DNA from 2 places in the Enterobacter cloacae complex sp. 385G4 genome. Region 2 is predicted to be linked to the other one. Evidence: predicted binding sites of a transcription regulator. Region 2 holds the regulator's gene; the other holds the start of a gene.
What was found. The regulator LexA, encoded in region 2, represses DNA repair genes until DNA is damaged. The targets are predictions, from matches to a motif close to TNCTGTATGTACATACAGNA.
Positions count from the first base shown of each region.

Region 1: a site for LexA is predicted at 7,318-7,337, ahead of umuD (translesion error-prone DNA polymerase V autoproteolytic subunit). Genes of this name have one in related genera too.

Region 1 is NZ_JBXWDD010000001.1:358,555-370,032, forward strand. Features, by position in the region: gene AC2FAJ_RS01905 (M20 family metallopeptidase) at 1-785, opposite strand, end outside; gene AC2FAJ_RS01910 (M20 family metallo-hydrolase) at 785-2,095, opposite strand; gene AC2FAJ_RS01915 (LysR family transcriptional regulator) at 2,271-3,182, shown strand; gene smrA (DNA endonuclease SmrA) at 3,538-4,101, shown strand; gene tcp (methyl-accepting chemotaxis citrate transducer) at 4,129-5,790, opposite strand; gene AC2FAJ_RS01930 (aldo/keto reductase family oxidoreductase) at 5,934-6,800, shown strand; gene AC2FAJ_RS01935 (hypothetical protein) at 6,847-7,047, opposite strand; gene umuD (translesion error-prone DNA polymerase V autoproteolytic subunit) at 7,357-7,791, shown strand; gene umuC (translesion error-prone DNA polymerase V subunit UmuC) at 7,775-9,037, shown strand; gene AC2FAJ_RS01950 (NAD(P)H-dependent flavin oxidoreductase) at 9,121-10,101, opposite strand; gene AC2FAJ_RS01955 (LysR family transcriptional regulator) at 10,236-11,120, shown strand; gene yajD (HNH nuclease YajD) at 11,202-11,478, opposite strand, start outside.
Region 2 is NZ_JBXWDD010000009.1:63,595-75,072, forward strand. Features, by position in the region: gene AC2FAJ_RS19410 (cupin domain-containing protein) at 87-575, opposite strand; gene zur (zinc uptake transcriptional repressor Zur) at 691-1,203, shown strand; gene AC2FAJ_RS19420 (CsbD family protein) at 1,251-1,460, opposite strand; partial or broken gene AC2FAJ_RS19425 (hypothetical protein) at 1,510-1,584, opposite strand; gene dinF (MATE family efflux transporter DinF) at 1,581-2,918, opposite strand; gene lexA (transcriptional repressor LexA) at 2,982-3,590, opposite strand; gene AC2FAJ_RS19440 (diacylglycerol kinase) at 3,699-4,067, opposite strand; gene plsB (glycerol-3-phosphate 1-O-acyltransferase PlsB) at 4,222-6,642, shown strand; gene gntU (gluconate transporter) at 6,749-8,089, opposite strand; gene gntK (gluconokinase) at 8,093-8,620, opposite strand; gene gntR (gluconate operon transcriptional repressor GntR) at 8,747-9,742, opposite strand; gene AC2FAJ_RS19465 (pirin family protein) at 9,834-10,529, opposite strand; gene AC2FAJ_RS19470 (oxidoreductase) at 10,653-11,478, opposite strand, start outside.

The DNA of each region.
Region 1 (11,478 bases), on a different contig from region 2:
GGGGCGCGGATCAGGTACAGCACTTCAGCCTGCGCCTGCACCACGTTGGGCGAAATCCCGCCGGTGTCGGTGATGGCGTAATGGACGCGCGCTTTCTCTATGATGTGCTCGTTAAGGAAGTTGGTGCCGGTGGTCATCAGCGTCACGGCGTCCAGTGCGCTGCGCCCTAAATGGGGCGAGTTGGCCGCATGCGCCGCCACGCCGTGAAAACGCCAGGCCGCCTGAATGTTGGCGAGCGTGCCGACGTTAAACATCCCGGCAAAGGCCTCCGGGTGCCAGGTGACAGCGGCATCAACGTCATCAAACAGACCTTCACGTACCATAAAGGTTTTCCCGGAGCCGCCTTCCTCACCGGGACAGCCGTAAAAACGCACCGTTCCGCTGCCGCCGTGCTGCTCCAGCCAGCTTTTTACCGCCACCGCGCCCGCAAGCGCTGCGGTGCCCAGCAGGTTATGCCCGCAGCCGTGGCCGTTTTCCCCCGGCTTGGCGGATTGCGCCGTCGCGCAGTGCGCCTGCTGGCTTAGCCCGGCCAGTGCGTCGTACTCGCCCAGCAGAGCGATAACCGGTTTTCCGCTGCCGAAGCTGGCGATAAACGCGTTTGGGATACCGCCTGCCTCGCGGGTCAGCGTAAAGCCCTCGGCTTCCAGCTCGTCAGCGAGCCGTCTGGAGGACCAGAACTCTTCAAAGCGCGTTTCGGGATGATCCCAAATCGCGTCGGCAATATCGGTTAGCGTCTGACATCGCGTGTCGATGGCATCGGCAATAAAAGCGTAGTTCTCCTGCATTACACACCTCGCGTCCACGGGAAATTGAGCGCAGTTCGCGCCAGCGTTTCAATGGCGACAGCCATGACCTGCTCATCGAAGTCGAATTTTTCGTTGTGATGTCCGGCGCTCAAATCCGTGCCGAACACCATATACGACGCCATGCCGCCGTTCTGCTGCACGCGGGCCATCATCAGCGTGGCGTCTTCAGAGCCTGCTGGCGCTTTCACCTTATCGATTGCGTGCACAATTCCCGATACCTGGCTCGCCTGTTCACGCAGGTAATCAACCCAGGCCGGCGTCGGTGCGCTGGAGGTGGCGGCCCCCATCAGGCGCATCTCCGCGCTCACGCCATAGAGCGCGGCCGCGCCGGTAATGACAGCCTGCGCGCGTTCAAAGACATACTGGTTTATTGCTTCGCTTTCGCCGCGGGTTTCAACCTTAATCAGTGCATTTGCGGGCACCACGTTGCGGCCGCTACCCGCCTGCATCACGCCGACGTTGACGCGGGAAGCGCCTTCGCTGTGCGGGGCGATGCTGTGCAGGGCGAGGGCGGCCTGCGCGGCGGCAAGCAGGGCGTTACGTCCATCCTCCGGTTTGCCGCCCGCGTGTGCGGCAACGCCGGTAAAGTTCACGTCGAACTTGGTGGTTGCCATAAAGTTATCGCTGCCGCAGATCGCCGTTCCGGCGGGGACGCCGGTACCAATATGGATGGCGGTAAAATAGTCCACGCCGTCCAGCGCCCCGGCGGCGACCATGGCGTGCGCGCCGCGGGTGCCTTCCTCGGCAGGCTGGAAGATCAGCTTGACGGTACCGTTGAGCCGCGCTTCGTTCTGCTTAAGCACCTTTGCCAGCCCCAGGCCAATGGTGGTGTGGCCGTCGTGCGCGCAGGCGTGCATCATTCCCGCGTTGCAGGAGGCAAAACCGTCGCGGAACGGGCGATGACTGTCGTCGAGCGCTTCGCTTAAATCAAGGGCATCCATGTCGACGCGAAACGCCAGCGTCGGGCCCGGTCGTCCGGTATTCAGGGTCGCCACAATGCCGGTAAATCCGCCTTCAAACGGTGCCAGCCATTTCTCAGGCGCGCCCTGTGACCGCGCACGGGCAAACTCTCGCGAAAGGGTAGCGTCATCGGGCAGCCCCATACGGCTTTCGGCATCGATCACGTCGCGACCCATCGCCAGTTCGTAGCCCAGGGAGTCAAGGATTTCCGCGACCTTTGCGGCGGTACGGAACTCTACCCAGCCGGATTCCGCAAAATGGTGAAAATCGCGACGCCATGCGATCAGCTGGGGGGCTAATGTCTGGATGTACTGCGCCAGTGTGTCCATATCTGTTCCTGTCATCATTAAAAAATGTGAACTGCTTCACGCTGTGATAGTTTTTACTTATCACTAACCGTTTTTTCACAGTTTTAACCGTTCAGGAATTACCCTCGCACATCCCTTTCCATTAAAGTAGATGACAATTTCTTTACTCTGATAAACAACGGTAATCGGTTGGGCTATGTCATTTCAGATTAAATTTCATCAAATCCGGGCGTTTGTTGAAGTGGCGCGTCAGGGCAGCATTCGCGGTGCCAGCCGGACGCTGAATCTCTCGCAGCCGGCGCTGACCAAATCCATCAAAGAGCTGGAGGAGGGCATGGCGGCGCAGCTTTTTGTTCGCCGGAGTAAAGGCGTTGCGCTGACCGAGTGCGGGGAAGGGTTTTACCAGCGCGCCAGGCTGATTCTGGAAGAGCTGCGTGCGGCGCAGGATGACATTCGCCAGCGGCAGGGGGATCTGGCCGGGCAGATCAATATCGGGATGGGGGCCAGCGTGTCACGCAGCCTGATGCCCGCCGTCATCACCCGTTTTCACGCCCAGCACCCGCAGGTTAAAGTGCGAATTATGGAAGGGCAGCTGGTGTCGATGATCAATGAATTACGCCAGGGCGAACTGGACTTCACCATTAACACCTATTATCAGGGGCCTTACGACCATGAGTTTACGTTTGAAAAACTCTTCGAAAAACCATTTGCGGTATTTTGCCGGGAAGGGCATCCGGCGACAGGGGCAACATCCATTAACGATCTGCTGCATTATAACTGGACAATGCCAACGCCGCGGGGAAGTTATTATAAGCAATTAGAAGATCTATTTAGCCACCGCTCGCAAATACCGCGGATTGGCGTAGTGTGCGAAACCTTTTCTTCCTGCATTAGCCTTGTTGCGCAAAGTGATTTTTTAAGTATCCTTCCGCAGGAGTTAGGCTGTGACCCGCTGCTGGCGCACCGTCTGGTCATTCTGCCGGTTGCCGAGTCGCTTCCAAAAGCCGCATATTATTTAATTCAGCGCCGGGATTCTCGTCAAACTCCGCTTGCCGAATCATTAATTACGCAATTCAGAAGGGAGGCGAGGAAAATAGTTTCAGGATGAATGTCGCATAATAAAAAAACAGAGTCTGCCCGACATCAGACAGACCCTATAGTACACACAGCAGTGCGTCCTTTCGCAAGTCCTGGGTATTATATCCATGAGGCAGGTAAATTTAGTTATAACACCTTTCCCGAAAAATGAAAGGAAGGTGAATGACTGATTTTACAAAAATTTAACGCAAATCACCTATTTTACCGTTGCTGGGGTTTTAGTTAAGTCAGGTTTAAGTACATTTTATAATGACTATATATATTCATCGGGTTAATATTTATCTCGTGCCTCATCTTCTAAGGGTTATTGAGACACCTGTCTGGCGCAGGTATAGTACAAGCCCAGATGTAGCCGGAGGATTTCCATGAACCCTGACGACAAATCCCTTTTTCTTGACGCCATGGAGGATGTCCAGCCCCTGAAACGCTGCACCGATATCCACTGGCAGCAAAGCCGTAATACCCGGGCTCGCCAGGACATCGATACCGAACAGCTCGACAACTTTCTGACCCTGGGTTTCCTTGAGCTATTGCCGCTTGACGAGCCGCTGGCGTTCCAGCGCGAAGGCGTCCAGCAGGGCGTTATTGATAAGCTGCGTTCGGGTAAATACTCCCGACAGGCCAGCTTAAATCTGTTGCGTCAGCCCGCTGAACGCTGCCGCCAGATGCTGTATTCCTTTATTCGCCAGGCCAGTCGTGACGGATTACGTAACCTCATCATCATCCACGGGAAAGGGCGCGAGCAAAATTCGCATCCTAATGTGGTGCGTAGCTATCTGGCACGCTGGTTAACCGAGTTCGAGGAAGTGCAGGCGTTCTGCGTGGCGCTGCCGCATCATGGCGGCAGCGGGGCTTGCTATGTTTCCCTGCGAAAATCCGACGACGCGAAGCAGGAGAACTGGGAACGGCACGCCAAGCGCAGCCGTTAGCGGGCGATATCTTCGCCCGCCTGAGGCTTAGAAGGTTTCCCAGTTACTGTCGGGGGTGGCGTTAGCCGTTGCCGGACGCAGCAGCTGCGGCGTTTTAACGTTGGCCGGGCGTGGGGCGGTGGCGTTTGCTTTACCGTTCAGACGAAACGCGGCCACGGCCTGACGCAGCTGTTCGGACTGATCTTCCAGCGCCGCTGCCGCCGTGGCGGACTGCTGCACCAGCGCGGCGTTTTGCTGCGTCACGCTGTCCATCTGCGACACGGCCAGGCTCACCTGCTCAATTCCGCGGCTCTGCTCATCCGATGCGGACGAAATCTCGCCCATGATATCGGTGACGCGGGTGACGGCGGCGACAATCTCCTTCATAGTCGCGCCCGCTTCGCTGACCTGCTCAGAACCGGTGTTCACCCGGCTGACTGAGTTCTCAATAAGCCCTTTGATCTCTTTCGCCGCCTGCGCGCTGCGGCTGGCCAGCGTACGAACTTCACCGGCGACAACCGCAAACCCGCGGCCTTGCTCGCCTGCGCGCGCGGCTTCCACCGCGGCGTTAAGCGCCAGAATGTTGGTCTGGAACGCAATGCTGTCAATCACGCCGGTAATATGAGCGATTTGCTGCGAACTGTCGGCAATTTCGTTCATGGTGCGCACCACGTTATCCACGACGTGGCCGCCGCGAGCCGCTGTTTCAGAGGCATTCTTCGCCAGCAGCGTCGCCTGACGGGCGTTATCGGAGTTCTGTTTAACCGTTGCGGTCAGCTCTTCCATGCTGGCGGCTGTCTCTTCGAGCGAGGAGGCCTGCTCTTCGGTGCGGGCGGAGAGATCATTGCTCCCTGCGGCAATTTCACCCGCGCCGGTGTAGATGGAGTCGGTGCTGCCGCGTACGGCGCTGACGGTCGTCACCAGCGACTGCTGCATCTCGTGCAGGCCAGCCGCCAGTTGACCCATCTCATTGCGGCCAGAGAGGGTGATATCCTGCGTCAGATCGCCTCCCGCAATGGCGCGAATATGGTTCATGATGGCGTTGAGCGGTTTTAACAGCAGGTGCTGTAAACCCTGCCAGATCACCACCAGCACGGCGATAACGGCCAGGAAAATGGCTGCCAGCGTCCACTGCATCTGCGTGAAGCTGCTTTGGTTCTCTTCGGTTGCCGCCTTCAGCAGCGTGTTGTTCTCGGCGCGCCAGCGGTTATAGACCGCTTCCATGTCGTCCTGGGCCTGCTGAGCGTCCAGATCGCCATAGGCCTGGTAGTTGTCGGCACGCAGATACTCAATCGACAAACGCATCACCTCGTGCATCTGATTCCATGACTTCTGCATCTCGTCGGTTAACGCCGCATTCTGGCCGTTAACCTGCGGCATTTTCTGCCATTCTTTGTTATAGGCTTCAGCTTTAGCCAGCGAGTCGCCTGCGGTGCCGAGCAGTTTGTTGATCGCGGCAAGGGATGCCGGGTCGCGCTGGTTCTTCAGGTAGCGGATTGCCACGCGGGTGACGGTAACGCGCGTTTTCACCAGCGTGTTCACGCTGTCGCTCAGGCTTTCCTGCTGGGCATTCAGCACGCCGGAGTTCTGGAAGTTATGGCGATCGTTGCTGACGGCAGAGTAGAACAACCCTCCCGTGACAACTTGCAGCAGACAGAATATGGTGAGGGCAAAGATAATTCCGGTAATCACGTGCAGATTTTTCAGCATAGCGGTCGTCCGTTAGAAAAGATGCAGAGGTACACCCATACTATCGTCGTATAGAATTTAAACTTTAATTTAACTCGCGCTTAACTTAGGGCTTCGGTCAGGAACCTGTTGTAAATCCGGATCATTTTATGAGGAAGGTTAACATGAGCAGCATTGATAAAAGCGGGACGTACGCGCTCGGAACGCGAACGGTGAAACGACTGGGCTACGGGGCAATGCAGCTTGCCGGGCCGGGCGTATTTGGCCCGCCGAAGGATAAACAGGCCGCGCTGGACGTGCTGCGCGAAGCCGTGGCGGCGGGTGTGAATCATATCGATACCAGCGATTTTTACGGCCCGCATGTGACGAACCAGCTGATCCGCGAGGCGCTTCATCCTTACCGGGACGATCTCACCCTCGTCACCAAGATCGGTGCCCGTCGCGATGACAAAGGGGCCTGGCTGCCGGCCTTTTCCGCGCAGGAGCTGACCCAGGCGGTGCATGACAACCTGCGCAACCTGAAGCTGGATGTGCTGGACGTGGTGAACCTGCGGATCATGTTTAGCGCACACGGCCCGGCAGAAGGATCGATTGCTGAACCGCTTTCCACCCTCGCAGAATTACAGCAGCAGGGGCTGGTACGCCACATTGGCCTGAGCAACGTCACGGCCACGCAGGTGGCGGAAGCGCGGAAGATGGTGCAGGTCGTCTGCGTGCAGAACATGTACAACATTGTGAACCGCGGCGACGATGCGCTGGTAGATTTACTGGCGCGGCAGGGGATTGCGTATGTGCCGTTCTTCCCGTTGGGAGGCTTCACGCCACTGCAGTCCACCGGCCTGCAGGCCGTCGCGGATTCCCTGGGCGCAACGGCGATGCAGGTTGCGCTGGCATGGCTACTGCAACGGTCGCCGAACATTCTGCTGATCCCCGGCACGTCATCCGTGGCGCATCTGCGGCAAAACCTCGCGGCGGGAGAGGTGCAATTGCCGCCTGAAGCACTTGAAAAACTGAATGCGTTGATGGGTTAATCACAGCATGGGCAAAGCCGGAAGGACACTTCCAGGCTTTGCCTGCTCAGACTCCGCATTGACTTTTTTGTCTGTGAAGCGCTAACGCTTCTGCCACAATTTCCTGCTTGCTTTTTCGCGTCTCAAAGGCGGTGATTCTGATGTATTCCATCAGGTCAGGCTCAATGCGGGCGCTCAACATCCTGAGATCGGCCTCCTTTGCTGAACCGCGGGCAACTCGCTTGTCGGGATAGTCACGGGCTGGCATAGAAAACGTTCTCCAAAAATCTTGATAATTCGTGCCCTAAAATATGCGTTATTCTGATGTTTAAGTCAATTAATAGTGTTTCTATAGTGATTTAATGATCTTTTTTCACATGAAGTGATTTTAAAGTGTTGGTTAGTGACTTTTTTATGACTTTTGGTTGGCCCGTCTGCGATCGCCAGCAGGAGAGGTTGCTAAATTAATTCCGCTCAAACTTCAACGCGTTTGCGGTCTTTGTCGGAAATGACCTTGATCCTGTGCCGTAATCCGTAATACTGTGTTTATATACAGTATCTGGCGGGAAAGGCATTTATGGACACTCTCTTTTCTTATCATCCAAAGCAACTTATTGAATTACCTTTATATCTTGAGCGTGTTGCCTGTGGCTTTCCAAGCCCTGCGCAGGATTATGTGGAGGATCGTCTCGATCTTAACCGGCTGGCGGTCAGGCACCCCAGTGCGACCTACTTTATCAAAGTGAGCGGGGACTCCATGATCGGCGCAGGGATTAGCGACGGCGATCTGCTGGTGGTAGACCGCTCGTTAAATGCCGAGCACGGGGACATTGTTGTGGCGTCGGTCGGCGGCGAATTTACGGTGAAAGAGCTACAGACCCGCCCGGTTCTGCGGTTGCTGCCGCGTAATGCCCGCTATCAGCCGATCGCCTTTCAGTCCGAAGAGGAGCTGCAAATCTTCGGTGTCGTCACTCATACGCTCAAAACGCATAAACATGTTCGCGCTGGTTGATGTGAATAGCTTCTATGCCTCCTGCGAGAGGGTGTTTCGCCCCGATCTGGTGGGTAAGCCCATCGTGGTGGTGTCCAATAACGACGGCTGTATTATTTCGCTGTCGCGGGAGGCAAAGCAGTTCGGCATAAAAATGGGGGAGCCCTATTTTAAATTCAAAGAGAAGGGGTATCCGTCGCGGGTTTACGTCTTTAGCTCCAACTATGCGCTGTATGCCGATCTCAGCAGCCGGGTGATGCAGACGCTGACCGATCTCGCGCCGGCCATTGAGATCTACTCCATCGATGAAGCATTTGTGAACGTTTCGGGTGTCAGCAACTGCATCTCGCTGGAAGCATTTGGTCATCAGATGCGTACGCAGGTCTTTAAAAACACAGGCTTAAGTGTGGGCGTCGGGATTGCGCCGACTAAAACGCTGGCGAAGCTGGCCAACTATGCGGCGAAGCGGTGGTCAGCCACCGGTGGCGTGGTCGATCTCTCGGATCGTGGACGACAGCGTAAGCTGCTGGCAAAGGTTCCGGTGGAGGAGGTGTGGGGCGTAGGACGACGCATCACGAAAAAGCTTAACACGATGGGGATAACCACGGCGCTGGAGCTGGCGGAAGCGTCATCCTGGGTCATCCGCAAACATTTTAACGTGGTAATGGAGCGTACGGCGCGCGAGCTTCGAGGTGAGCCCTGCCTCGATCTGGAGGAGTTTACTCCCACGAAGCAGCAAATTATCTGTAGTCGTTCGTTTGGACACCGTATTACGCAGTACGAGGAGATGCATCAGGCCATTTGCGCCTATGCAGAACGTGCTGCGGAAAAACTGCGTGGCGAGCATCAGTATTGCCGCTTTATCAGCGTGTTTGTGCGCACCAGCCCACACGCGGACAACGAAATTTATTACGGCAATCAGGCTTGCGTCACCCTGATGACGCCCACCAATGATTCGCGCGATATCATCCGTGCCGCCACTGAGGCGCTGGGGCGTATCTGGCTTGACGGATATCGCTATATGAAAGCGGGGGTGATGCTGGCAGACTTTTTCAGCAGCGGCGTTGCCCAGCTGAATTTGTTTGACGATAACCGCCCGAGCGCCAACAGCGCGGCGCTGATGGAAACCATCGATAGCTTAAATCATTCCGGCAAAGGGAAAATATGGTTTGCCGGGCAGGGGATTGAGAAAGCCTGGGCGATGAAGCGCGAGATGCTGTCACCGGCCTATACGACGCGGTACGCGGATTTACCGGTGGCGAGATGAAAGGCGGCTATGTGTGACAAAGAGCCGAAGACGGTTTACGGACGCCGCTCCTGTGCAGCGTCCATAGCATCAGAGTTAAGGGTTTACTCAACAGTTAACGCATCGACAACCTCAGCCACGCTTCTCACGCTGCGGATATTCCCAATCCCCGTGCCGAGCGCGATATAACCTTCATCGGTGTTATTTTCCAGCATGCCCAGGCGCAGGCCCCGCAATCCTCCCATCGCCTTGCCCAGCGCTTCATTGCTTGCGCCAGCTTTATCCATCGCCGCCAGTTTTTCCGCCAGCTTGCCGGGGAGAGAACGATAGTAGTGGGGGACGGTGCGAAAAAGCAGCAGGTCCAGGCCGTTGGCGGCAACAATTTTCTCTTTGACCCCCTGCGGCACGCGGCTTTCTTCGGTACTGATAAACACCGAACCGGCAAACACGCCTTCCGCACCCAATGCATGCGCCGCTCTGGCGGTGCGACGGTCGGTAATGCCGCCCGCGGCCATCACCGGGATGTGCTTCACGGCATCGGCAATCAGCGGCACGATGGAAAAGGTGCCAAGCACCGTGGCGGGTAACGTTCCGCCCTCGTCAAAACCGGTGGCGACGATAATGTCTGCGCCCAGGTCTTCCGCGAGGCGTGTGTTTTCCGGGGTGGGATTGATGTCGCGGTAGATAATGGCGATACCCGCCTCTTTTAGCTCGCTGAAGAGCGCCGGAATAATGCTGCCTTCCCCATAGCCCGTATACACCACGGCCCTGACGCCTTCCTCTTTCACCACCTGAAGAATAGGCCCAGTCCAGAGGTCATTAACGGCTGTGGGGATCAGGTTCACGCCAAACGGTTTTTCGGTCAGCCGTTTGGTTTTCCGAATTTCTTCCCGCATTTTTTTAGCGGTCTCTTCCGGCGTGGAGACCGCGGTATCGGCGGTTAAACCGGCGTTGGGGCCCAGCACGCCGAGTCCTCCGGCATTGCTGACCGCGGCCACTAAACGGGCATCAGTAAGCCAGGATAACGGTCCCTGAATAACGGGCTTTTCGATCCCCAGGATCTGACAAATACGGTTATTTTTCATAGCAGACTCTCCCTTACGTTTGAATGAGGGAGAGTGTAGAGAGTAAGATTGTTAGGAAAAATAGCCAGAAAAATTCATCACTGTTATAAAATCAATAACAATCATTTTCTCCCGTTCGCGGCAAGACATCCCATATGCAAATAAACCTTTTTGAATCTATTCGAATTTTTATTGAAATTGTCGAGTCAGGCAGCCTTACCCAGGCGGCGGAGAATCTGCAGATCCATCGCCCGGCAGTCACCAAAGCATTACAGTTTCTGGAGCAACACAGCGGCACGCGGCTACTGCAGCGCACAACGCGACGGATTAGCCTGACGCCGGATGGGGAAGCGTTTTATCGCCGGAGTAAACCCCTGCTGGCGCAGGCGGACGAATTACTGGAGTCGTTTGGTACGGACCGGGCAATACACGGTCAGCTGCGTGTGGATATGCCTGTCTCTTTTGCCACGCTGCGAGTCATCCCCAATCTGCCCGATTTTTATCGTCAGCATCCTGAGATCGACATTATTCTGAGCAGCTCGGATCGCCGTCGGGATATGCTGCGCGATGGCCTGGACTGCGTGCTGCGGGTGGGGGAGCTGGAGGACGGCGAGTATATCGCGCGTAAAATTGGGAACATCAAAATCACGACCTGCGCCAGCCCGGCCTGGCTGGCAAAAAATGGTACGCCAGAAACGCTGGAGGATTTACGCCAGCATCAGGCCATCAACTGGATTAATAACAGCAGCAGACAAATTCATCCGTGGACGTTTACCACGCCGGAAGGCATCGCGGAGATTACCCTGCCCGGTAAGCTTGTCGTGGATAACTCCGAGGCCTACATCGCGGCAGGCCTTGCCGGGCTGGGGTTAATGCAGGGGATGAATCTTTTTCTCCAGCCTTACCTTGACCGCGGTCTTCTGGTTGAAGTCCTGCCGGACTATCGCTCGCCGGACCGCAAGCTGTCACTGCTCTACCCACACCGTCATCTCTCCCGCAAGGTGCGGGTATTTACCGAATGGCTGGAGAGTCTGGTGTGAAAGCGGCCGGTTCATGGCATGGCGCACCAACCGGGCGTGCGCCCCTGAGCCGCCAATCCGGCAGGTACAGGCGGTGAAAGATTACTTCTTCTTATCCATCATCGCTTTTAAATCGGCAAACGGGTTAAACGTGGCGACACCCACGTCTTTTTGCGCGTCTTCACCTGCGACCACGGTGGTGCCGTACTGATCCGCTTCGGTGTATTTCGAATGCTCGTGATCGTGGCAAAACAGGCACAACAGCTCCCAGTTGCTGCCATCTTCCGGGTTGTTAGTATGGTCATGATCGATATGGTGAACCGTCAATTCACGCAGGTTGGAATAGACGAACTCCCGCGAGCAGCGTCCGCAGACCCAG
Region 2 (11,478 bases):
AAGACCCGCTAATTCATTCCCTAAGTAAAACTTCCTTACGGCCTGTTGTAATTTGTGACGGCCCTCAATATTTATAGAAGAGGAAATTATTTTTTCCCAGGTTTTCCATCGTGCGGCCCAAAAAACTGTGGCGGATGGTCTACCCAGCGATCTTCCCGCGTGGCGGCATAAACTGGATTGAGCGGATAGTAGATGCGGTTGTGCTTCTTGTTGGCCTCCCCCACCACCAGTAGCCGAACCTCTTCCTCTGTGTTGTTGATAAAGGTGTGGCACACCCCCGTTCCGGCGGGAAAGCCCACGCTGTCTCCGGGTTCGAGTTTCCACAAATAACCATTAATCCAGGCTTCAGGATAGCCCTCAAGCACGTAGATAAACTCTTCTTCGTCACTTTCCGCATGGGGATAGGACGTCCGACGCCCCGGCGGTAAACGTTCATGATGAATGCCTATACGCCTGAGGCCCAGGCTGCGCGCCAGCGGCGATCCAATGGAAAAAAGCTCGTTACTGTCGGGGTAGGTGGCGTCATCTGGCCCTTCTACGTCGCGCCAGTGCTTGATACAGTCTGGTTTTTTCATGGTTACATTCCCGGTTTGCGATGCGTCAGGTATAGCACAGCCTGGCGGATATCGGTGTTTTTGCCAGAACATGATAAAGTGAGGGTTTTATTTCCCAGAACATCCGAGGTGCTAAATGGATAAGTCCACAAAAGAGCTGTTAGCGCAGGCCGAAAAGCTGTGCGCGCAACGCAATGTGCGCCTGACCCCGCAGCGCCTTGAAGTCTTGCGCCTGATGAGCCTGCAACAGGGGGCGATCAGCGCCTACGATCTGCTCGACCTGCTTCGCGAAAGCGAGCCGCAGGCTAAACCGCCCACGGTGTATCGCGCGCTGGATTTCCTGCTGGAACAAGGGTTTGTGCATAAAGTCGAATCCACAAACAGCTATGTCCTGTGCCATCTTTTCGATCAGCCAACGCATACATCGGCCATGTTTATCTGCGATCGTTGCGGCGTAGTGAAAGAAGAGGGAGCGGAAGGCGTAGAGGACATTATGCACACGCTGGCGGCAAAAATGGGTTTTGCCCTGCGTCATAACGTGATTGAAGCGCACGGGCTGTGTTCTGCATGCGTTGAGGTGGAAGCCTGTCGGCATCAGGATGCGTGTCAGCACGACCACACTATTCTGGTGAAGAAAAAGCCGCGTTAAGGACAAAAAAAAGGCGGCTTAGAGCCGCCTGTGTGGGTCATTCAGCGCTACCAGCGGTAGTCGTTACGGGTTTCCCAGTCTTTGACTTCGTTTTCCGCCTGATCTTTCGCGTAGCCGTAACGTTCCTGAATTTTACCGACAAGCTGATCGCGCTTGCCTTCAATGACGGTCATATCGTCATCAGTCAGCTTACCCCACTGTTCTTTCGCTTTACCTTTGAACTGCTTCCAGTTGCCGCCGATTTCGTCTTTATTCATCATCGTGTCCTCTTAGTTAAGCGTCGGGTCGTAACGTCCGTTACGTTCTTTTCTGCTGGACGTGATAATAATTGTAGTTGAGGATTCGGCAGTTGATTTCATATTCGGAATCTTTAACCGTCACGATATATCGTGACGGGAAGGAAGCCAGGTATTATTTTGCCAGTGGCGATGCCAGATAAAGGCAAGCGAGAGGCCGCGCAGGGAGAGAAAGACCGCAAGCGCCAGCCACAAACCGTGATTACCCAGCCACGGAAGCGTCAGCAGCGTCAAACCAAACCCCGCCGCCGCAACCGCCATACTGTTGCGCATTTCCGCTCCGCGCGTCGCACCGATAAACATGCCGTCCAGCAGATAACACCACACTCCCCCCACCGGCAAGATCACCTGCCAGACGATGTAGTGGTCCGCCAGTTCGCGTAAAGCCGGGATCGAAGTGAGTAATGCAATAATGTGACGGCCAAAACAGGCATAAATCAGTGCAAACGTCAGCGCGACCAGTCCCGCTTGTCGACAGGCTGCCCGCCAGACATCCCTAAGCTGGCCACTTTCCCGCGCGCCGTACGCCTGCCCGGAATGCGCCTCAACGGCGTAGGCGAAGCCGTCCAGCGCGTAGGCGGTAAACGTCAGCAATGTCATCAGGACCGCATTCACCGCGACGATCTCAGGCCCAAGACGGGCACCAAAAACCGTCAATGCGCCAAAACAGAGTTGTAGCAGAAGCGAGCGCAGCATGATGTCACGGTTGAGCGCCAGCAGTTTACGGATATTGCCGCGCCATGCGGTTTTCAGCATTACGAGGGATATCCCGCGCAGGGCCAGCACGCGCCAGACCATCCACAGCCCAATGAGTAAGGTTCCGTATTCGGCAATCGCCGTCGCCAGTGCCGCCCCGCGCACGTCCATATGCAGGCCCATCACCAGCCAGAGATCGAGCACAATGTTGAGAAGGTTTCCCACGACCAGCAAAATCACTGGCGCACGGGCGTATTGCACACCCAGTAACCACCCCAGCAGAACCAGGTTTGCCAGCGAAGCGGGCGCGCTGAGCCAGCGGATTTCCAGGAAGCGACGCGCCTGCTCCAGTACCGCCTCGCTGCCACCAACGACATGGAGCGCAAGGTCTATCAGGGGCGTGCGCAGTAAAACAATGAGCGCCCCCGCGCCAAGCGCCAGGATCAGCGGCTGCACCAGCGCACGCGCCAGACGTAACGGATCTTTCGCACCATACGCCTGTGCCGTGAGCCCGGTAGTACTCATACGCAAAAAGAGCAGCAGCATAAACAGGAAGCTGGTTGCCGTCGCGCCAATCGCCACGCCGCCAAGATAAACAGGGGAATCGAGATGACCAATAACGGCCGTATCGACCAGACCCAGCAAGGGCACGGTGATATTGGAGAAAATCATCGGCAGGGCAAGACGCCACAATGCCTTATCAGATGCCGTCAGCAGTGACATGAGAGATACCGGGAAGGGTAAATGAAGCAGGCTACAGCGGAAGCGTAGCCTGTCAGGAAGAGATTACAGCCATTCGCCGTTACGAATCACGCCAACAGCCAGACCTTCAATAGAGAAGCTCTGTTCGCGGAGGTCGACCACAATCGGGGTGAACTCGTTGTTTTCGGGCAACAGCTGAACGGTGTTACCCTGTTTTTTCAGGCGCTTAACGGTCACTTCGTCATCAATGCGCGCAACCACCACCTGGCCGTTTCGCACATCCTGCGTTTTGTGAACGGCCAGAAGGTCGCCATCAAGAATGCCGATGTCTTTCATCGACATCCCGCTAACGCGCAGCAGAAAATCAGCGCTCGGCTTGAACATACCAGGATCGACCTGGTAGTGACCTTCAATATGCTGTTGTGCCAGCAGCGGTTCACCTGCGGCAACGCGGCCTATCAGCGGAATGCCCGTCTCTTCTTCCACCAGCAGGCGGATACCACGCGACGCGCCTGACACAATCTCAATCACACCCTTACGCGCCAGCGCTTTCAGGTGTTCCTCGGCAGCATTCGGAGAACGGAAACCCAGACGCTGCGCGATTTCCGCACGCGTGGGTGGCATACCCGTCTGGCCGATATGATCCCGAATGAGATCAAACACCTCTTGCTGCCTGGTCGTTAATGCTTTCATTCCGCCCCCTGGGTGTATATACAGTTATGCTGTGAGTATATACAGTCAAAGGCGATTTTGGAACCAAAAACTGCACAAAAAACCAGGGACTTAATTATTCCTCGAGCATCATCGGAAATGTGACCAAAGCAGCGTGACCCAGGTAATGGCTGCGGTGATAATCGCCAGCAGGACAGCGGCGGAGCCCATATCTTTCGCGCGGCCAGAGAGCTCGTGAAAATCAGAGCCGATTCGATCGACCACGGCCTCAATAGCGCTATTGAGAATTTCCACTATCATCACCAGAAGTACGGAACCGATGAGAAGCACGCGGGTAATGGCATCTACATCAAGGAAACAGGCGATGATAACCGCGACGATAGCGGCGACACCTTCCTGGCGAAAAGCAGCTTCATTGACCCACGCGGCACGGAAACCTTTCCATGAATAGCCGGCGGCTTTGATGATACGCGTCAACCCAGTGGTATTATTGGCCATTAAAAGAACCTTTTTTAAAAAAGAGCGTCAGTAACAGGAGCTGCAGCGCGTTTCGCTGCCGCCTGAAGTATGACGGGTAACAACAGAAATTTTGCGCGCTTTCTGTTATCCTTGCGCCGCAATTGCATTATTAACCAGAGGCTTTACATCGTTTATGTCCGGCTGGCCACGAATTTACTACAAATTACTTAATTTACCATTAAGCATACTGGTAAAAAGCAAGTCTATCCCAGCAGAACCCGCGCTGGAACTGGGGCTCGATACGTCGCGCCCTATTATGTACGTTTTGCCTTATAACTCTAAGGCAGACCTGCTAACGCTCCGTGCCCAGTGTCTGGCGCATGATTTACCCGATCCGCTTGAACCACTGGAAGTTGACGGCACTTTGCTGCCGCGCTACGTGTTCATTCACGGCGGGCCGCGCGTGTTTACCTATTACACACCGAAAGAAGAGTCCATCAAGCTGTTCCACGACTATCTCGACCTGCACCGCAGCAATCCTGACCTGGATGTGCAGATGGTGCCGGTATCGGTGATGTTTGGTCGCCGTCCGGGCCGCGAAAAAGGCGAAGAGAACCCGCCGCTGCGCATGCTTAACGGCATTCAGAAGTTCTTCGCGGTCTCCTGGCTGGGACGCGACAGCTTTGTGCGCTTCTCCCCTTCCGTCTCCCTTCGCCGAATGGCGGACGAGCACGGCACTGACAAGATCATCGCGCAAAAACTGGCGCGCGTGGCGCGTATGCACTTCGCCCGTCAGCGCCTGGCGGCCGTAGGGCCACGTCTTCCGGCGCGTCAGGACCTGTTCAACAAGCTGCTGGCCTCCAAAGCGATCGCCCGCGCCGTTGAAGACGAAGCGCGCAGCAAGAAAATTTCCCATGAGAAAGCCCAGCAGAATGCCATTGCGCTGATGGAAGAGATTGCCGCGAACTTCTCCTACGAGATGATTCGCCTGTCCGATCGTATTCTCGGCTTTACCTGGAACCGCCTGTATCAGGGCATCAACGTGCATAACGCTGAGCGTGTACGTCAGCTGGCGCACGATGGTCATGAGATTGTCTATGTCCCCTGCCACCGCAGCCACATGGACTACCTGCTTCTCTCCTACGTGCTCTATCACCAGGGACTGGTACCGCCGCACATTGCCGCCGGTATTAACCTGAACTTCTGGCCAGCAGGCCCGATTTTCCGCCGCCTGGGTGCGTTCTTTATTCGTCGTACCTTCAAGGGCAACAAGCTCTACTCCACCGTGTTCCGCGAGTATCTCGGCGAGCTGTTCAGCCGCGGCTACTCCGTAGAGTACTTCGTGGAGGGCGGGCGCTCCCGTACCGGTCGTCTGCTCGATCCGAAGACCGGCACGCTGTCGATGACCATTCAGGCGATGCTGCGCGGCGGTACGCGTCCAATCACGCTTGTGCCAATTTACATTGGCTATGAGCACGTGATGGAAGTGGGCACGTACGCCAAAGAACTGCGCGGCGCGACCAAAGAGAAAGAGAGCCTGCCGCAGATGCTGCGCGGCCTGAGCAAGTTACGCAACCTGGGTCAGGGCTACGTAAACTTTGGCGAGCCGATGCCGCTGATGACGTATCTGAACCATCATGTTCCGGATTGGCGCGAGTCTATCGATCCTATCGAAGCGGTGCGTCCGGCCTGGCTGACGCCAACGGTGAACGGTATCGCGTCCGAGCTGATGGTGCGCATTAACAACGCCGGTGCGGCCAATGCGATGAACCTGTGCTGTACGGCGCTGCTTGCTTCACGTCAGCGTTCCCTGACCCGTGAACAGCTCACGGAGCAGCTGGACTGCTATCTGGACATGATGCGCAACGTGCCGTACTCGGTTGATTCGACAGCCCCTTCTGCTACCGCCAGCGAGCTTATCGATCACGCGCTGCAGATGAATAAGTTCGAAGTCGAGAAAGATACGATCGGCGATATCATCATTCTGCCGCGCGAGCAGGCCGTACTGATGACGTACTACCGCAACAACATCGCTCATATGCTAATGCTGCCGTCGCTCATGGCGGCCATTATCACCCAGCATCGCCGTATTTCACGTCAGGAGCTGTTGCGCCACGTTGAGACGCTCTACCCGATGCTTAAAGCGGAGCTATTCCTGCGCTGGAGCAAGGAAGAGCTGGCCGTTGAGCTGGATAAACTGACGGAAGAGCTGCGCCGTCAGGGGCTGATCACCGTTGCGAACGACGAGCTGCACATCAATCCGTCACGCTCCCGTACCCTGCAACTGCTGGCGGCCGGTGCGCGCGAAACGCTGCAGCGCTACGCCATTACGTTCTGGCTGCTGAGCGCGAACCCGTCCATCAACCGCGGCACGCTGGAGAAAGAGAGCCGGACGCTGGCGCAGCGCCTGTCCGTTCTGCACGGCATTAACGCCCCGGAATTCTTCGACAAAGCGGTCTTCAGCTCGCTGGTGCTGACGCTGCGTGACGAAGGCTTCATCAGCGATACGGGCGATGCCGAGCCGGAAGAGACGCTGAAGGTTTACCAGATGCTGGCTGAACTGATTACCTCGGATGTGCGCTTGACGATTGAGAGCGCCACGCAGGGCGAGTAACACAATGCCGGGTTATGGCCCGGCCTGATGCCCTGGATAATAAAAAAGGCCCGGTAAGCGCTAACGCTACCGGGCCTTAGTTTTGAGCCTTGTTAAATCACCGCATTCAGCTCAGCAGCGTAAAGGCAATCATCCCGACAATGGCCCCGGTGGTGCCGAGGATGGTTTCCATCAGCGTCCAGGTTTTCAGGGTTTGCGCTTCGGTGGCGCCAGTAAACTTGCCGAACAGCCAGAAGCCAGCGTCGTTAACGTGAGAGACCACAATTGACCCGCCCGCGATGCAGATAGACAGCGCGGCCATCTGGGCACCGGAGTAGTTGAGCTGTTCAATCACCGGCATCACCAGACCCACGGCGGTTAAGCACGCCACGGTGGCGGAACCCTGAATGATACGCACCGCCGCAGCCAGCACGAAGCAGGTTACCGCAATCGGCAGGCCCATTCCGGTCAGTGCTTCACCCAGAGCCGGGCCCACGCCGGAATCCACCAGCACCTGTTTGAACACGCCGCCGGCACCGATCACCAGCAGGATAATACCCGCAGGCTGCAGCGCGGCACCACAGATCTCCATCACGCGGTCTTTCGGCATACCCTGGCGCATCGCCAGGCCGTAAATCGCCACCAGACACGCCACCAGAATCGCCGTAAACGGGTGACCGATGAACTCAAACCATTCGTACGCGGTAGAACCGACCGGCACAAAGCGCGCGGCAATGGTTTTCAGACCCACCAGCACCAGCGGGAGCAGGATCAAAGAAAGGCTAAAGCCGAATGACGGCATTTTGCCTTCGCCCAGGTGCGGCTCGGAGATGTCGTCCGGGATGTGCAACTCGACGTAGCGGCTGATGAAATTGCCCCACAGCGGCCCGGCGATAATCATCCCCGGGATGGCCGCACACAGGCCAATCAGGATCATCCAGCCAAAATCGGCGTGCATCTGGGAGGCCAGCAGCATCGGCGCCGGCCCTGGCAGCAGAAACGCCGCAGCCGCCGCCACGCCCGCAAACAGCGGAATGACCAGCTTCACGAGGTTAGTGCCGGTATGGCGCGCCATGGAGAAGGCGACGCTGATGAGCAGCACCACCGCCACTTCGAAGAACAGCGGCAGTGCGCAAATCAGACCGGCCAGGCCAATCGCGTAGTGCGCGCGGCTGTGCCCGAAGGATTTGAGCATTTTGACGGCAATCTGGTCGACCGCGCCCGTCTCATGCAGAATCTTGCCAAACATCGCGCCCAGCGCGACCACAATCGCCAGGAAGCCCAGCGTGCCTCCCATCCCTTTTTCCATCGTCGCGGCGATCTTGTCGAGCGGCATACCGGAAAAGAGACCTGCACCAATAGAAACCACCATCAAAGCAACGAAGGCGTGCATACGCGCCTTCATCACTAAAAACAGCAGCAGCAATACCGAACCCACTGCTGTCAAAACTAGCGTTAATGTACTCAAAACTTACTGCCTTTTGTTAATGACCTCGATGGTGCTGGCTACAACACCTTCCAGCGGCTGATCGATATCAACCACTAAGACGTCTTTTTCATCTTCACCCGGCTCCTGAAGCGCTTCGAACTGCGTCACCAGCATCTGGGTTTTAAAGAAGTGGCCTTTACGCGCTTTCAGACGGCTTTCAATCACCCCGAAATCGCCTTTCAGGTAGATGAACGAGAGGTTCGGATTGCCGTCGCGCAGCAGGTCGCGGTAGTTTTTTTTCAGCGCGGAGCAGACGATCAGGGAAACTTTGTTGGTGCGCTGCATCGCGAACGCGGCGTCATTCAGCGCCTGCAACCACGGTTTGCGGTCGTCATCGTTCAGCGGTTCGCCGGAGGCCATTTTCATGATGTTGCTGCGCGGATGGAGGAAGTCACCATCAAGAAACGCAGCCTGAAGTTGATGCGCCACTTCGCTCGCCACGGCAGATTTACCGCTACCGGACACGCCCATCAGGACGTAAACGTGGTGATCGTGATTAGTCGTGCTCAAAGGGTGTCCCTCAGTCAATTGTTACGGGTAACAGTTATCGGTAACATTGTCCTGCCGGGGCAAAAGAGAAGCAATATCCAAACGTGCGCGAAGTGAATAAGTGTGAGCTACTTCAAATTTGTCAGTTCAAATAGATCCACCCGGTGACAAGGTGAAACCTAAATCTAACATTTTAGGGGTAACCGTCTCTCCACGAATGCGCGCCAGCAGGCGTTCTGCGCCAATGCGGCCCATGCGTTCACGCGGTGTCAGAACGCTCGCCAGACGCGGCTCCATCACCTGACCAATATCGTGGCCGTGGAAGCCGGCAATCGCCATATCCTCAGGGATCTTCAACCCCAGACGCTGGCATTCGAACGCTGCACCGACCGCAAGGTCATCGTTGGTACAGAAAATACCGTCCAGTTGCGGATACTCGCGTCGTGCCTGACGCATCAGCTCAATACCCGAGGTGTAAGATGAGGACTGCTCAACCATCACGCTGTACGGGGTTAAATTTGCGTCGAGCATCGCCTGCTCGTATCCCTTCTGTTTGATGATAGTACGTTCATCAAGACGCGCACCCAGATAGGCAATATGACGATGACCGCGGGCGATGATCGCCGCTGTCATCTGACGAGCCGCTTCAAAGTTATCGAACCCAACGGCGATGTCGAGGCATGGCGACTGGCTGTCCATGAGTTCCACCACCGGAATACCGGCGACTTCAATCATTTTGAGCGTGCGGGCAGTGTGGGTACGTTCGGTTAAAATCAGGCCGTCAATGTTCCAGGAAAGCATTGATTCAAGACGTTCCTCTTCCAGTTCCGGCTTGTACCCGTAGTGGGCGAGCATGGTCTGATAGCCAAACGCATCGGTAACGCTTTCAATGCCGCGCAGAACTTCAGCGAAAACCTGGTTGGTCAGGGAAGGAAGCAGAACGCCCACCGCACGGCTGGTCGCATTGGAGAGAATATCGGGTGCGCGGTTGGGAATATAACCCAGTTCATCAAGGGCGGCGGCAATCTTGCCACGCAACGCCACGGAAACCTGTTCCGGGTTACGTAAAAAACGGCTGACCGTCATTTTGGTCACACCGACGCGATCGGCGACATCCTGAAGTACGGGGCGTTTCTTTTTCATCGTCCTGAGAAATCTTGAAGTGAGAGATTTGCTCAGTTTATCACGGACAAAGCTCAACCTTCCCCGTTTAAAGGGAAGGTTGAGAAATTATTTAGACCGGAGGCAGGTCAAACAGCAGGATTTCGCTTTCGCTGTCGGCGTGCACGGAGAGCGCCTGCTCATCCCAGACGGCCAGACCATCGGCGGTGGTGGCTTTGGTGCCGTTGATAGACACTTCCCCTTTCACCACCTGGATCCAGACGCGGCGGTTGGCGGCAATCTGGTGCACGGACTGTTCGTCTTTCGCCAACGCCCAGCGGTACAACTCCATATCCTGATGCACTTTCAGGGAACCTTCACGCGCGTCCGGGGACAGCACCAGCTGTTTGCCCTGTTTCGCGTCGAAGCGGCGCTGCTCGTAGCGTGGCGTGATGCCGGTCTCTTCTGGAATGATCCAGATTTGATACAGGTGCAGTTTTTCCGTTTTGCTCGGGTTGTACTCAGAGTGACGCACCCCGGTACCCGCGCTCATAATCTGGAACTCGCCCGCCGGCACCTGCTCTTTGTTGCCCATGCTGTCCTGGTGCTCAACCGCCCCTTCCAGCACGTAGGTCAGGATTTCCATGTCTTTGTGCGGGTGGGTACCGAAGCCCTGGCCTGCATCAATTACGTCGTCGTTAATCACGCGCAGCGCGGAGAAGCCCATGAAGTTCGGGTCGTAGTAGTCGGCAAACGAGAATGAATGCCATGAGTCCAGCCAGCCATGATTTGCGTGACCGCGTTCGTTTGCTTTGCGTAAGTAGATCATTGTTTTCACCCTCAGTTCGTTTCGATGGAGTAAGTGTGGACTCAAACGGTCGGGGATCATAGAGGGTGAAAATTGACTCCTCTGTTCAAAAATTATGAACAAGCCCAGAGGAGCCGTTTTTGCTTATTTCGCGAGGGTTACCGTGGCAGGAGAAGCCTGCTCGAAGGCCCGTTCAAGGATTTCAAGGTTGGTCAGAACGTCAGATTCCTTGACGTAATTCGGCGCGCCGCTGGTGAGGGTTTCATACAGTGCATCGTAGACGCGGCCATAGTCGCCGGTTTCCGGTTTCAGCTCTTCTTTGACCGTTACGCCCTCATCGTTCACATACTCCAGCACGCCCACGGAATCGTCCGCCGCAAAGCCCGGTTCGCCTGGCATGATGTTGGCCTTCAGGCTGGTCTCCTGCTGGTCAATGCCGTACTTAATGAACGAACCTTTGGTACCGTGAACGATAAATTTCGGGTAGTCGATTTTCACCAGGTGACTGGTTTTAACGATAGCCTTAAGGTCGCCGTAGAACAGCTGCGCCTCGAAGGTATCGTCCGGGTTGGCTTTATTGCGCAGGCTGCGAATGTCGTAAGCCACGTGGTCCGGGCGGCCAAACAGGGAGATGATCTGGTCCATGGTGTGTACGCCCAGACCATAGAACGAGCCGTCCTGCGGCAGGCCGGGCTGGGTTTCCGCCACCGGGCGGTAGTAATCGAAGTGGCTTTCGATTTCCACAATGTCGCCAAGCTTGCCGCTCTCAATCGCCTTTTTCGCCGTCAGAAAACAGCTGTCAAAGCGACGGTTCTGATACGGTGTGACGGTCAGCCCTTTGCTCTTCGCCAGCGTAAACAGCGCTTTTGCTTCGGCAATGGTCGGGGTGAACGGCTTTTCCACCAGCACGTTCTTGCCCGCTTCGAGCGCGCGTTTCGCATAGTCAAAATGGCTGTCGGCATGGGTGCAG